Regions from separate parts of the Gordonia sp. L191 genome, predicted to be linked through region 2. Evidence: predicted binding sites of a transcription regulator. Region 2 holds the regulator's gene; the other holds the start of a gene.
What was found. The regulator HspR, encoded in region 2, represses chaperone genes until heat shock. The targets are predictions, from matches to a motif close to ANNTGAGTNNNNNNNACTCANNT.
Positions count from the first base shown of each region.

Region 1 (6,880 bases), 170 kb from region 2:
TCGGAGGCTGCGCTTGAGCTCGGCGAAGCCCGGGAATCGAGCGAGGCCGACCACGTGATCCCACAACTCGAGGGCGTCGGCGTCGTCGGGCAGGCGGCTGATGACCGGACCGAAAAAGGCGACACCCGTGGGCGGTTCGACATGGATGATCGGCGTGCCGACGTCGCGTCCGGTCAATGCGAGGGCCTCGTCGGTCTCGGCCTGGATCTCGGCATCGAGTGAGGTGTCGTCGAGGGCCGCGACATAGTGTGCGGGAAGCCCGAGTTCGGTCAGGACGGGCCGCAGGAAGTCCTCGGTGCCCCGTACATCGCGGCCCTCGATGAGGTAGGTGCCGGTGTGCTCGTCGAAGATTCGTCTACCGAAGGCTTGATACAGCGGATTCATCAGCTCGCGCCCGTGTTCACGTCGGACGCTCGCGCACACGCGGAGCAGGCGCAGACCGGCGGTGTGCCCGGCCTCGTACTCCGGCGGGAAGTGGGCCGCATAGTCGATGTGCGCGTTGAGTTGGCGTAGAGAGATGAACCGCCAGTCCACCGAATAGCTCCGTTGCGCTTGCACTTGTCGCACCCAGTTACCGGTCATCCAGGCGAACGGGCACACGGGGTCGAAATAGAAGTGGAGGTCGGCGTCGGACATGTGCTCCATTGTCCATGGCCTGCATGTATCGTGGCGGGATCACCCCAAAATGTGGCGATCTCGCCACTGTCGTCGTGACCTGGTGATGACCGAGCATTGAGGACATGACCCCGACCTCCGCGACCGATGATCCGATGACCGATTTCACTGCTCGCCGCCTCGATCTCGACGGCGACGAACTGACGGTGTGGACCTCGGGCAGGGGCCCTGCGGTGGTGTTGATGCCGGAGATGCCGGGCATCAGCCCCGACGTGCTGCGGTTCGGTCGGTGGATACGCGACGCCGGACTGACCGTCTTCCTGCCGTCGTTGTTCGGGGTGGACGGAGCGTACCCGCGGACCGAGACGGGCACGGCGATCATGAAGCGGGCGTGCGTGAGCCGGGAGTTCCGTGCCTTCGCCGGTGGCGGTACGAGTCCGATCGCGACGACGCTGCGCGCGCTCGCGCGGGTGGCACATGCCGAATGCGGTGGGCCGGGTATAGGCGCTGTCGGGCTGTGTTTCACCGGCAACTTCGCCCTCACGATGATGCTCGACGAGTCGGTCGTCGCTGCCGTCGTCAATCACCCGTCACTGCCGCTCGACGACCCGGGTGGTCTCGAATTGTCCGAGGCCGACGGCCACGCCCTGCGTCGCCGGCTCGACGCCGACGACCTGCGGGTGATCGGGTATCGGTTCGACACCGATCGGTGGTGTACCGCAGCACGATTCGCCGCCTATACCGAGCTGCTCGGCGACCGCTTCGATGGGCGCGTGCTGCCGGGGTCGTCGGCGAATCCGAGTCCGCCGCCGTTCTTCGCCGACGTCGTCGGCACGCCGCACAGCGTGGTGACCGCCCACCTCGTCGACGAGGCCGGTCATCCGACGATCCGGGCGCGAGACGAGATCGTGGCACACCTGACCGCGGCCCTGGTCGGAGTCTCCGAAACCGTTGAGGGGGAACATGGTTGACGTGACGCGTGTCGGCATCCTCGCCTACCCGGGATGTTTTGCCTCGGAGATCTTCGGTATCACCGACGTGCTCACCATGGGTGGCCACGTCGCCCGGGCACACCATCATGAGCCGTCGCTGGTGACCTCGATCGTCTCGCCACGCAGGCGCGTGGTTGCCTCCGGTGACGTTCCGCTGCATGTGTCCCCAGCCCGCGACGACCTCGACGTGGTGGTGATCCCCGGATTCGAATTCGTTCCCGGGGAGAATGTTTCGGGCAGACTCGCCGATCTGGCGCCGGAGATCGAGATGATCGGCCGGTACGTCCGCGATGGCCGACCCGTTGTCTCGGTCTGTGTCGGCGCATTCCTCCTCGGGGCGGCCGGCGTACTCGATGGCCGCACGGTCACCACGGCGTGGTTGTTCGCGGATGCTCTGCAACAAGCCTTTCCGCGCTCGGTCGTCGATGCGGAAAGACTTGTCGTCACCGACGGCGGGGTCACCACGACCGCTGCGTTCAGTGCCATGTACGACTTCGTCATCGATCTCATTCAGAGTCGCCACGGCGTCGACGTGGCGCGGCGCACCGCGCGGATCGCGCTGCTCGATGACGCCCGCAGCAGCCAGACGCCCTACGTCGACACCGCGCTGTTGCCGCCCGCCGGGGCGTCGTTCGCCGCGCAGGTTCAACGCCACCTCGAGCGTCACCTCACCGAGCCCTACAGCCTCAAAGACCTTGCGGCGCAACTTTCGGTGAGTACCAGAACGCTGCTCCGGAACTACAAGCGCGAGACCGGCGAGTCGCCGCTGACTCACCTTCAGCGGGCCCGCACCCGGCGTGCGCAGCACCTTCTGGCGACCACGGACCGCACCCTCGGCGAGATCCACCGTGCCGTCGGCTACCAGGATGGCGGCGCGTTCTCGGACCTGTTCGCACGATACGCCGGCATGAGGCCGCGGGAGTATCGGGAGAAGTTCGGACGGGCGTAGAGATCCGTAGAGCGGTGTCGACACGTCCGCCACCGACGTCGGTGCCTACGATGGGGCGATGCATGCAGCCGAATCGGGGGCGCGGTAGTGCTCGCACAACTCAGTGACGCCCAGACCGTCGGACTGTCGCTGGCCATCCTTGGCGCGGTGCTCGTCGTCGGGTGGATCGTGCGCATGAAGGTCGGATTCCTGCACACCTTGTTCATCCCGGCGAGCGTGGTGTCGGGATTTCTGGTGTTGATCCTCGGGCCTCAGGTGCTCGGCCGGCTCACCGACAGCCACGGGTTGTTCCCCTCGGACGTCATCGAGGTCTGGCGGGTGATCCCCGGACTGATGATCAACGTGGTCTTCGCGGCCATCATGCTCGGCAAGACGCTGCCCAGCCCGCGGGCCCTGTGGGACGCCGCGGCACCGCACGCGTTGTTCGGTGCGTTCCTGTCGTTCGGACAGTTCGCTCTCGGCGGTCTCGCGGTGCTCCTGGTCCTCACTCCCATCTTCGGACTACCCGCCGAAGCTGGTTCGCTGCTGGAGATGTCGTTTGCCGGCGGTCACGGCACCATCGCGGGCATGGGTCAGGTCTTCGACGATGAAGGCGCTCCCGAACTCGTCGACATCGGGCTCGGCCTGGCGACGATCAGCATGGTGACCGGTGTGGTCGTCGGATCGATGCTGGTGCGCTGGGCGGTTCGTCATCCGCGAATACCGCTGCGCCGCAGCGAGCCCCTCCGGTCCGACGAGAACTACGACGTCGACGACATCCACGTGGTCCCGGCGGATGCCAAGCCCGCCAACGACACCGGTCTGCACCCCACCACCCTCGCCTTCGCCCTGATCGGGGTAACGATCCTGGTGTCGGTCGGAATCCTGTGGGGAGCGCGCGCCATCGTCTCCGCACTCGGCTCCGACATTCTCGACAAGATGCCGTTGTTCCCGGTGGCGGTCATCGGTGGGTTCATCGTGCAATGGGTGGTGACGAGAACCGGGCAGGCCCATCGGGTCGACAAGCGTGCGGTCGAAGGGATCTCGTCGATCGCGCTCGACGTCTTGCTGGTGTGTGCGATCGGCACGATGTCGCTGGCGACCATCGGCTCCAACGTCCCGGCGATCGTCGTGTTCACCGTCGTCGGTGTTGGGTGGAGTGTGGTCTGCCTGATCTGGCTGGGGCGTCGATTCCACGGCGAGGATTGGTTCGAGCACGCCATCGCCGACTTCGGGCAGTCGCAGGGCAATGTCGCGACCGGCTTCGTCCTCGCCGACATGGTCGATCCCCGACGCGAGACCTCGACCGCGAATGCCTATGGCTACAAACAGCTGCCGTACGAGCCGTTTCTCGGCGGCGGCTTGATCACCGCGCTGTCGGTGCCGCTGATCGTGGCGATCGGGTTGCCGTGGTTCACCGCGGTCAGCGTCGTCGCCATCGCGGTGATCAGGGTGTGGGGGATGCGTAGGCGTAAGTCCGGGGGCGGTGGCTGAATCGCCGCGAATGTGTGTCGACCCGGCGAACTTGTGTCCTGCAGGACACGCAGCGGTGAAGTCGGCACTCAAAAACCGCGAATGTGACCCAGATCACCAAATTGCATAAGTTGAGCGGAATGCGCTCAACCTTGCTCGCGTTGTAGGAGTCGAACGGCCATACTTGAGCCGTACCGACTTAAGAACGTAGAGAAAGGTGCACCCGAAGTGGACAGCTTCACCCCGACCACCAAGACACAGCAGGCGTTGAGCGCTGCGGTGCAGGCGGCGGCCGCCGCTGGTAACCCCGACGTGCGTCCCGCCCATATCCTGGTCGCTCTGCTCGACCAGTCCGACGGCATTGCCTCGCCGCTGCTCAAGGCGGTGGGGGTCGATCCGTCGACTGTTCGTACGCAGGCCCAGGGCATGGTCGATCGCGCGCCGACGGTGGCCAGCGCCAGCGCTCAGCCGCAACTGTCGCGCGAGTCGATCGCCGCGGTCAGTGCCGCCCAGCAGCTCGCGACCGAATTGAACGACGAATACGTCTCGACCGAACACCTCGTCGTCGGCCTCGCGACCGGCGACTCCGAGGTCGCCAAACTGCTGCACAACGCCGGTGCCACACCGCAGGCATTGCGTGAGGCCTTCGTCGCCGTGCGCGGCAACGCCCGCGTGACCTCCGAGGATCCGGAGTCGACCTACCAGGCGCTGGAGAAGTACTCGACCGACCTGACCAAGGCCGCCCGCGAGGGCAAACTCGACCCGGTCATCGGCCGCGACACCGAGATCCGTCGCGTCGTGCAGGTGCTCTCCCGCCGGACCAAGAACAACCCGGTCCTCATCGGTGAGCCCGGCGTCGGCAAGACCGCCATCGTCGAGGGGCTCGCCCAGCGCATCGTCGAGGGCGATGTGCCGGAGTCGTTGCGCAACAAGACCGTCATTTCGCTGGACCTCGGTTCGATGGTCGCCGGCGCGAAGTATCGCGGCGAGTTCGAGGAGCGGCTCAAGGCCGTGCTCGACGAGATCAAGGGTTCGGCCGGTCAGGTCATCACCTTCATCGATGAGCTGCACACCATCGTCGGTGCCGGTGCCACCGGCGAATCCGCGATGGACGCGGGCAACATGATCAAGCCGATGCTGGCCCGTGGCGAGCTGCGACTGGTCGGTGCGACCACGCTCGAGGAGTACCGCAAGTACATCGAGAAGGACGCCGCACTCGAGCGCCGCTTCCAGCAGGTCTACGTCGGGGAGCCGAGCGTCGAGGACGCCATCGGCATCCTGCGCGGCCTCAAGGAGCGTTACGAGGTGCACCACGGCGTGCGTATCACCGACTCCGCATTGGTCGCTGCGGCAACGCTTTCCGACCGCTACATCACCTCGCGATTCCTCCCCGACAAGGCCATCGACCTCGTCGACGAGGCCGCCTCGCGGTTGCGGATGGAGATCGACTCGCGCCCTGTCGAGATCGACGAGGTCGAGCGTGTCGTGCGACGCCTCGAGGTCGAAGAGGTCGCGCTGGAGAAGGAGCACGACGAGGCGAGCAAGGACCGGCTGGAGAAGTTGCGTCAGGAACTGGCCGATCAGCGCGAGAAGCTCAACGAGCTCTCGGCGCGCTGGCAGTCGGAGAAGACCGCCATCGACGCCGTCCGCGACGTCAAGGAACAGCTGGAAAACCTTCGTGGAGAAGCTGATCGCGCCGAGCGTGACGGTGATCTGGGACGCGCCGCCGAGCTGCGGTATGGCCGAATCCCGGGCCTGGAGAAGGAACTCGAGGCCGCGATCGAGAAGACCGGCACCGATCCCGACCAGGACGTGATGCTGCAAGAGGAGGTTGGTCCCGACGACGTCGCGCAGGTCGTGTCGGCGTGGACGGGTATCCCCGCGGGCAAGATGCTCGAGGGAGAAACCGCCAAACTGCTTCGCATGGAACAAGAACTCGGGCACCGGGTCGTCGGGCAGCAGGCCGCCGTGGTGGCGGTCTCGGATGCGGTGCGTCGTGCACGCGCCGGAGTTGCCGACCCCAACCGGCCGCTCGGATCGTTCCTGTTCCTCGGACCGACCGGCGTCGGCAAGACCGAGCTGGCCAAGGCGTTGGCGGAGTTCATGTTCGACGACGAGCGTGCGATGGTGCGCATCGACATGAGTGAGTACGGCGAAAAGCACGCCGTGGCACGACTTGTCGGTGCCCCTCCGGGCTACGTCGGGTACGAGCAGGGCGGACAGCTGACCGAGGCGGTGCGTCGTCGGCCGTACACGGTGGTGCTCTTCGATGAGGTCGAAAAGGCGCACCCGGACGTCTTCGACATCCTGCTGCAGGTTCTCGACGAAGGACGCCTGACCGACGGCCAGGGCCGCACAGTCGACTTCCGCAACACCATCCTGATCCTGACCTCCAATCTGGGGTCCGGCGGCGACGCCGATCACGTGATGGCGGCGGTGCGGGCGGCATTCAAGCCGGAGTTCATCAATCGTCTCGACGACGTGGTGATCTTCGATGCGCTGAGCCCCGAGGAACTGGTGTCCATCGTCGACATCCAACTGGGACAGCTGCAGAAGCGGCTGGCGCAGCGTCGACTGGAACTGCAGGTCACACCGAAGGCCAAGGAATGGCTGGCCGAGCGCGGATTCGACCCGCTCTACGGTGCCCGACCGCTACGGCGTCTGGTACAGCAGTCCATCGGCGACCAACTCGCCCGAGCCCTGCTGGCAGGTGACATCCGCGACGGCGACATCGTTCCGGTCAACGTCAGCGCTGACGGAGAGTCGTTGGTGCTCGGCTGATTTCGCCCAAGAGATGGGCTGTCCCACTGCGGTGGGGCAGCCCATCTCTCGTCTTCGGATACGCCTCTCCCGGTGGTCGAGGACCTTCCCC
Region 1 is NZ_CP125996.1:85,715-92,594, forward strand. Features, by position in the region: gene QNM97_RS00425 (mycothiol-dependent nitroreductase Rv2466c family protein) at 1-636, opposite strand, end outside; gene QNM97_RS00430 (dienelactone hydrolase family protein) at 741-1,586, shown strand; gene QNM97_RS00435 (GlxA family transcriptional regulator) at 1,579-2,556, shown strand; gene QNM97_RS00440 (sodium/glutamate symporter) at 2,644-4,029, shown strand; gene clpB (ATP-dependent chaperone ClpB) at 4,237-6,789, shown strand.
Region 1: a site for HspR is predicted at 4,191-4,213, ahead of clpB (ATP-dependent chaperone ClpB). Genes of this name have one in related genera too.

Region 2 (6,880 bases):
TACCGCCTGGGCGAGAAGGTGATCCGCACCGCGATGGTCACCGTCACCGACCCGGCGCCGGCAGCGCAGGAGAGCGGCCCGCAGGACGCTCCGACCGGTGCACAATAATCACCTGCACAACCATCCGGCGATGCGCGGACGCCCACGCGGCGTCGCGCATCGCCGGATATCGGAACATACTTCATCCAGACATGTTCATTGAGAAGGAGGTGACGTCTGGTGGCTCCGCAACGAGAATGGCTCGAGCGTGACTTCTACAAGGACCTGGGCGTTGCTTCTGATGCTTCGTCTGAAGAGATCAAGAAGGCTTACCGCAAGCTCGCCCGTGAGCTGCATCCGGACGCCAATCCGGGTGACACGCAAGCCGAAGAACGCTTCAAGCGGGTGTCCGAAGCCCACAGCGTGCTCGCCGACCCGGACAAGCGCAAAGAGTACGACGAGACGCGAGCGATGTTCGCCGGCGGACGATTCCGTGGCGGCGGCAATGGTTTTCCCGGTGGCTTCCCCGGCGCCGGCGGCGGCACCCGCTACTCGACCGAGACCGGTGCCGATTTCAACATCGGCGACCTGTTCGGTGGTGGCGGTGCCGGCGAGGGAGCCGGCGGATTCGGCGACCTCTTCGAGGGCTTGTTCAACCGCGGCGGTTCGGGCGGCACCCGCACCTCGACCGCGACCCGGCCACGGCGCGGCAACGATCTCGAGACCGAGACCACGTTGTCGTTCAAGGACGCGGCGTTGGGTACGACCGTCCCACTCCGGGTGACCAGTCCGGCACCGTGCACCACCTGCCACGGCAGCGGTGCCAAGCCCGGCACCAGTCCGCGAGTGTGCCCGAACTGCAACGGATCCGGCTTCGTCAGCCGCAACCAGGGCGCGTTCGGGTTCAGCGAGCCGTGCCAGGATTGCCAGGGCACCGGCTCCCGCATCGACGACCCCTGCACCGACTGCGATGGCAGCGGCGTCAAGGTGCGCTCGCGCACCATCAACGTCCGCATCCCGTCCGGCGTCGAGGACGGCCAGCGCATCCGGCTGGCCGGACAAGGCGAGGCCGGACGCCGGGGCGCGCCGTCGGGTGACCTGTACGTCGTGGTCCACGTGACCCCCGACAAGGTGTTCACCCGCAGCGGTCACGACTTGCGCGTCCAACTGCCGGTGAGCATCTCCGAACTGGTGCTCGGCTCGACGGTCTCGGTGCCGACGCTCGACGGATCGGTCGGGGTGAAGATCCCGCCGAACACCAGCGACGGCCGCACCCTTCGGGTCCGTGGCCGCGGCGTGCCCAAGCGCGCCGGCGGTGCCGGAGACCTGCTCGTCACCGTCAAGGTCGAGGTGCCCCGCAAACTCGACGACGCCGCGGTGGAGGCCATGCGTGCCTACGCCGAGGCCGAGAAGTCCAGCGGTTTCGATCCTCGGGCGGGTTGGGGGCGATGAGCCATGGCAGAACGCAAGAATCGTGGGCGGCCCGGCGCTGAGGGCACCGGGCCGGCCGGCGGTTTCGAGGGTTTCGAGGGCGAGGTGAGCGCTACCGCCACCTTCATGATCTCGGTGGCCGCCGAGCTCGCCGGAATGCACGCGCAGACCTTGCGCACCTACGACCGGCTCGGGCTGGTGACCCCGCAACGCACCAGTGGTGGTGGACGACGCTACTCCTCGCACGACGTCGAGGTGCTCCGCGAGATCCAGCGGCTCTCCCAGGAGGAGGGCGTGAACCTCGCAGGCATCAAACGGATCATCGAGCTCACCAACCAGGTCGACGCGCTCCAACAGCGGGTGCACGAACTCCAACGCGAGGTCGACGCACACCGCGCCCGCCGCGGCGGTGAATTGGTCCCCGTCCCGCGGACCAATGCGCTCGTCGTCTGGCAGCCCCGGCGCCGACGCACCGAAGAGTGACTTCCCTGCAGTGTGACCCCCTGCAGTGTGACCAACCGAGTAACGATTCACTGATCCCCGACGACAGCGATCGGTAAGCGGCCTGTGGGCCGCGCACCGATCGCGCGTTAGTCTGTGGCGGCGTGTCATCCGAGGTCGGTGACCTGACAAGGGAGGTGAACGGTGAGCGAGTCACCCGAGATCTCCATCGCCGAACCCGCAGTGCTCGGGGTCTCGGTGGTGGGCGACGAGATCGCGACCGTCGTCCGCGACGCCACCGGCGAGATCGTCGCCAGCAATCACGTCGAGCTCGCCGACGAATCACCGAATGCGGCGCTCGATGCGCTGCGTGAGCTCGTCGACTCCGCGCCCTTCACGATCGACCACATCGTGCTGACCTGCGCTCGCCCCGACGTGCGGGCACACCTCGAGTTCTCGCTGAACGCACCCGGCGCACCCGAGTGGGCGTCGGCGGTGAGCTTCGTCGACCTCCCGTACGCCCTGGCCCAGGTTGCGCACCGCGACGCCACCGGCGATGTCGCCGCCGTCGTCCTCGACCGCTCCGGGGCCCTGGCCTCCGGTGCCTCGATCGCCCTCGTCAACGCCGAGCACTCGTCGGTACACGCCTCCGCCGCCGTCGCCGCGACCCAGTCGGTGCCGCTGACCGACCCGCAGGGCGCCGGCAGCCTCGTGGCGCATCTGAACTCACTGACACGCGGAGCGGGCGCGACTCGCGTGGTCGCGGTCGGTTCCGGCGCACAACTGCCCGACGCCGTGCGTGCCATCGAGACGGCGACCGGCACACCGGTGACCGTGGCCGCCGCACCGGTGTTCGCGCTGGCGCAGGGCGTCACCGAGGTGATCGCCGCCGACACCCGCGCGATCCCGGTCGCCGCGGCTGCCGTCGGACCGGTCGCAGCGGCATCGACCGTCGGGACTGCCGCCGCCGCGCCGGCCACGGCGATGGGCGGGGTGGGTGTGCGCTGGTGGATCATCGGCGGGGCCGCCGGGCTCGCCGCGTTGCTGTGCGTGGTCGCGCTCGTGGCGCTGTTCACCGGCAAGGACGACTCGGGCACGCCCGCCGCGGTCACCTCGACCGTCACGGTGCCCGGTCCGACCAGCGAGGTCACCGTCACCCGTACCGGCCAACCCGACACCCAGACGGTCGTCGACCAGCAAACCGTCACCAGCACCGTCACGCGGCCACCGGTCACCAGTACGGCCACCCAGACCGTCACCTCGACGGCAACGGCGACAGCGACGGCCACGGTCACCGAGCAGGAGACCGTCACCTCGGTGGTGACGACGACCGTGTCCGCCCCGCAACTGGGTCCGGGCAACCCAGGTGCGGGCGGATAGCTGCCGCAGCAGCGACGAGACACGCCCTAGAACATGGGGTCGTGCTGGATGAGGCTGGCCCGCACCCCGGCGATGATCAGCCCGCGCCGGGTGTTCTCCACCATCATCGGTGAGCCGGTGATCAGGGTCTGACGGTCGTCCCAGGTACCCGAAGCGCCGACGACGTCGACGAGCCGACCGATGCGGTGTTCGATACCGAGCTCGGCGGGCCGGACCGGGTCGTCGAGCCACCACGGATCGGTCTGCTCCTCCGACACCGCGGTGATCGTGAGCCACGGATTGGTCGTCGCGATCTGCCGCAACACCGGCAGGTCGTACAGCTCGCCGGGGTACCGCGCGCCGTAGTAGACGTGCGTGGGCGGTGAGGTCGCCAGAGCCGACATCTCGATGAGCAAGGCGCGTAGTGGCGCGAGACCGGTACCGCCGGCCACCATCAGCACCTCACGGTCGCCGTCGATGTGCAGCGTGCCGTGCGACTGACCGAACGTCCACACGTCCCCGGGCTGCGTCTGGCCGACGATCGCCGGACTGACCGTGCCGCCGGGTACCGCGCGCACGTGGAACTCCAACTCGCCGTGCGGATTGGGCGGAATCGCCGGTGAGAGGTTGCGCCACACCTTCGGCCACTGGGGGATCTGGGTCTCGAGGTACTGGCCGGTGTTGAATCGCAGTGGCGTGTCGGTGACAAGTCGTACCACCGCCAGACCGCGGCTGATGCGGAACTTCTCCACCACGCGGGCGGTCCAGGTCGCCGGCCCCGACGCGGTCTGCGCCGCTCCGCGCATCACACCGGTGACGAGCATCATCGCCTGCCCGACGGTCCGCTGGGCCTCGTCGTCCCACTGATCGCCGAGCGTGACCGCGAACTCACCCATCAACGCCCGGAAGATCGCCTGATAGTGCTCGGGCTGTACCCCGTACTTGCGGTGGTCGCGCCCGAGTTGCGCCAGGAACTCCACGAGTTCGGCCTGTCCGTCGGGGCTCGGGATGACGTCGAGGACGTGGTCGATGACGTGGTAAAACGCCTCGCGCTGCTGCGACATCATCGCGCCGAACAGTTCGCGCAGGTCGGGGTCGATGGCGAACAGGCGCGTGTAGATGTTGCGGGCGAAGCGATCGGGATCGTGGGCGATCAGGTCGCGGAGTTGATGCAGCACATGGCGGGAATGACTCGCCATTGCGCACACCTCCCACCGATCACTGGTCACCGATCACCGGTCAACCGACAACATCTCCATTCTGCCCTGCGTCACCGACAGTTCGGTTCACCCGCAGGCCGTCGCCGTGGCGCAGCCGACCCACCGATGGCGACGACCGGTGATTCTTTTCGTCCGTCGAACGCATGAGATGCGTCAACAACTATGGCAATCTCGAATGGTGACAATGTTGGCCGGAACGATATCGGGAATCGTCGACGCCCACGTCCAACAATGGAATCCGCGTCGAACACCGTGGTCGCGCAATCCCGTCGCGCGTGGATACCGATTTGTCCCCAAAGTGGGGGACAGGCTCTTTTCTGTCGCCGTTCCCCAAGCCGAGCGCGATTATGTGTTGACCCCGCACATCATCGGCCGTGCGTACGAGCCGCGACACTATGGTGCCGACATCGCGCCGGTGGCGCAAGTGGTCGGGGTGGGTATCGAGTCGGTGGTGGTGTCCGAATCGTACTGGCGCCTCGGCGATGTCGAGGAGCCAGACGCGAGCCGACAGGCCGTCGACGAGATCGACTACGTGCTGGGACTGCCATTCGGGGTCGGCGTGGCCCCGACGCTCGGTGCGGTGATGATGCGAGCCGACCCTCGGGCCGAGGGCTTCGAGGCGCGCCTGGACGCGCAACGCGCGCTCAGCGATCGGGTGCGCGGTATCCAGGTCAACGCGACGCGCCATCCGGACCCGAAGGTCCGATCGGCCGGGCCGGTCGACGGCATGCTCGCATCGGCCGACTTCCTCTCCGGCGTCGAGAAGGTCGCCGCCCGCGGGCTCGCCGTGGAGGTCTTCGTCTACTCCCACCAGCTCTACGACGTGATCACCCTCGCCCGCGAATTCCCGGACACCACCGTGATCGTCGACCATTTCGGTTGTCCGGTAGGCGCTTTCGGCCCCGTCGGGCTGCGCACCGGGACCACCGCGGCGGCCCGCGCCGACATCCTGCGCCTGTGGCGCGAGCGCATGACCTCGATTGCCGCCGAACGCAATGTGGTGGTCAAACTTTCCGGGCTGGCCATGCCGGTTCTCGGCTACGGCCGTGAGCCGTGGGGCAACATCGGTGCCCGCGAGACCCTGACGCAGATGATCGGCCCGCTGGTCCAGCACGTCGTCGGTCACTTCGGTGCGAGCCGGGTCATGTTCGGCTCCAACTTCCCGATCGACAAACCGAATGCATCGATCGACACCGTCATCGCGAGCCTGACCGAGATCCTCGAACCCTGGGGAGGCAACGTGCTGGGCAATGTTTTTCGCAACACCGCGCGCCGCGTGTACGGCATCACCGCGCCGGAACACACGCGCGCGGGGTGAGGTCTGCCGCCCGGCACCCCTCACCCTGCGCGGCGGTCCGTCAGTCCCGATCCTTCGCCTCGGTCTCGCCGGGGCCTTCGGGCACCGGCGGTTGCGGCATCACCGGGTACTCGCCGGTGTAGCCCTGGCGTTGTCGGGAGATCGCCAACACCTTGCCGCGGCAGGCGAACCAACCGCCGGTCAGCAGTGGGATACCGACGATGATGGCGATGAGATTCCAGTAGTTGTCCCAGCACATCAACACCACGACGGCCGCAAGGAACAGCAGCGTCAGGTAGCTGGTGTACGGCGTGCCCGGCAGCCGGAAGGCCGGCCGCGTGAGAATGCCCTTCTGCTCCCATCGGTACAGCTGGATCTGGCAGGCGACGATCATGCCCCAGGTCGAGATGATGCCCAGCGCCGAGAGATCCAGGGCGATGTTGAAGGCCTCGGCCGGGACGAACAGGTTGAGTACGACGCCGAGCAGAGTCAGTGCACCGGTCAGCGCGATGCCGCCGAAGGGCACGCCGTTGCGGTTCATCTTGGCCGTGAACGCCGGGCCGCTGCCGTTCATCGCCATCGACCGCAGGGTGCGGCCGGTGGAGTAGAGACCGGCGTTGAGGCTCGACAGCGCCGCGGTGAGGACGACGAGGTTCATGATGCCGCCGGCGGCTGGGACGCCGATCTTGGAGAAGAACGTGACGAACGGACTCTCGCCGGCCTTGTAGGTGGTGTAGGGCAGCAGGAGTGCCAGCACCACCAGCGATCCGACGTAGAACACGGCGATGCGCACGATGACCGAGTTGATGGCGCGCGGCATGACCTTGGCCGGTTCGGCGGTCTCACCGGCGGCGGTACCCACCAATTCGACTGCGGCGTAAGCAAAGATGACGCCGGAGGTGACGATCACCAGTGAGAACATGCCGGTCGGAAACATGCCACCGTTGTCGGAGATCACACTGAATCCGGTGGCGGCGCCGTCGATGTCGAAGCGTCCGCCGAGGAAGATGATGCCGACGACGAGGAAGGTGACCAGTGCGGCGACCTTGATGATCGACGCCCAGAACTCCATCTCGCCGAACAGCTTCACCGAGATGATGTTCATGGCCATCACGATGCACAGGGCGACCAATGCGATCAGCCACTGTGGAAT
Region 2 is NZ_CP125996.1:5,787,751-5,794,630, forward strand. Features, by position in the region: gene grpE (nucleotide exchange factor GrpE) at 1-108, shown strand, start outside; gene dnaJ (molecular chaperone DnaJ) at 220-1,431, shown strand; gene QNM97_RS26155 (heat shock protein transcriptional repressor HspR) at 1,537-1,893, shown strand; gene QNM97_RS26160 (hypothetical protein) at 2,056-3,231, shown strand; gene QNM97_RS26165 (FAD-binding oxidoreductase) at 3,258-4,409, opposite strand; gene QNM97_RS26170 (amidohydrolase family protein) at 4,615-5,748, shown strand; gene QNM97_RS26175 (amino acid permease) at 5,789-6,880, opposite strand, start outside.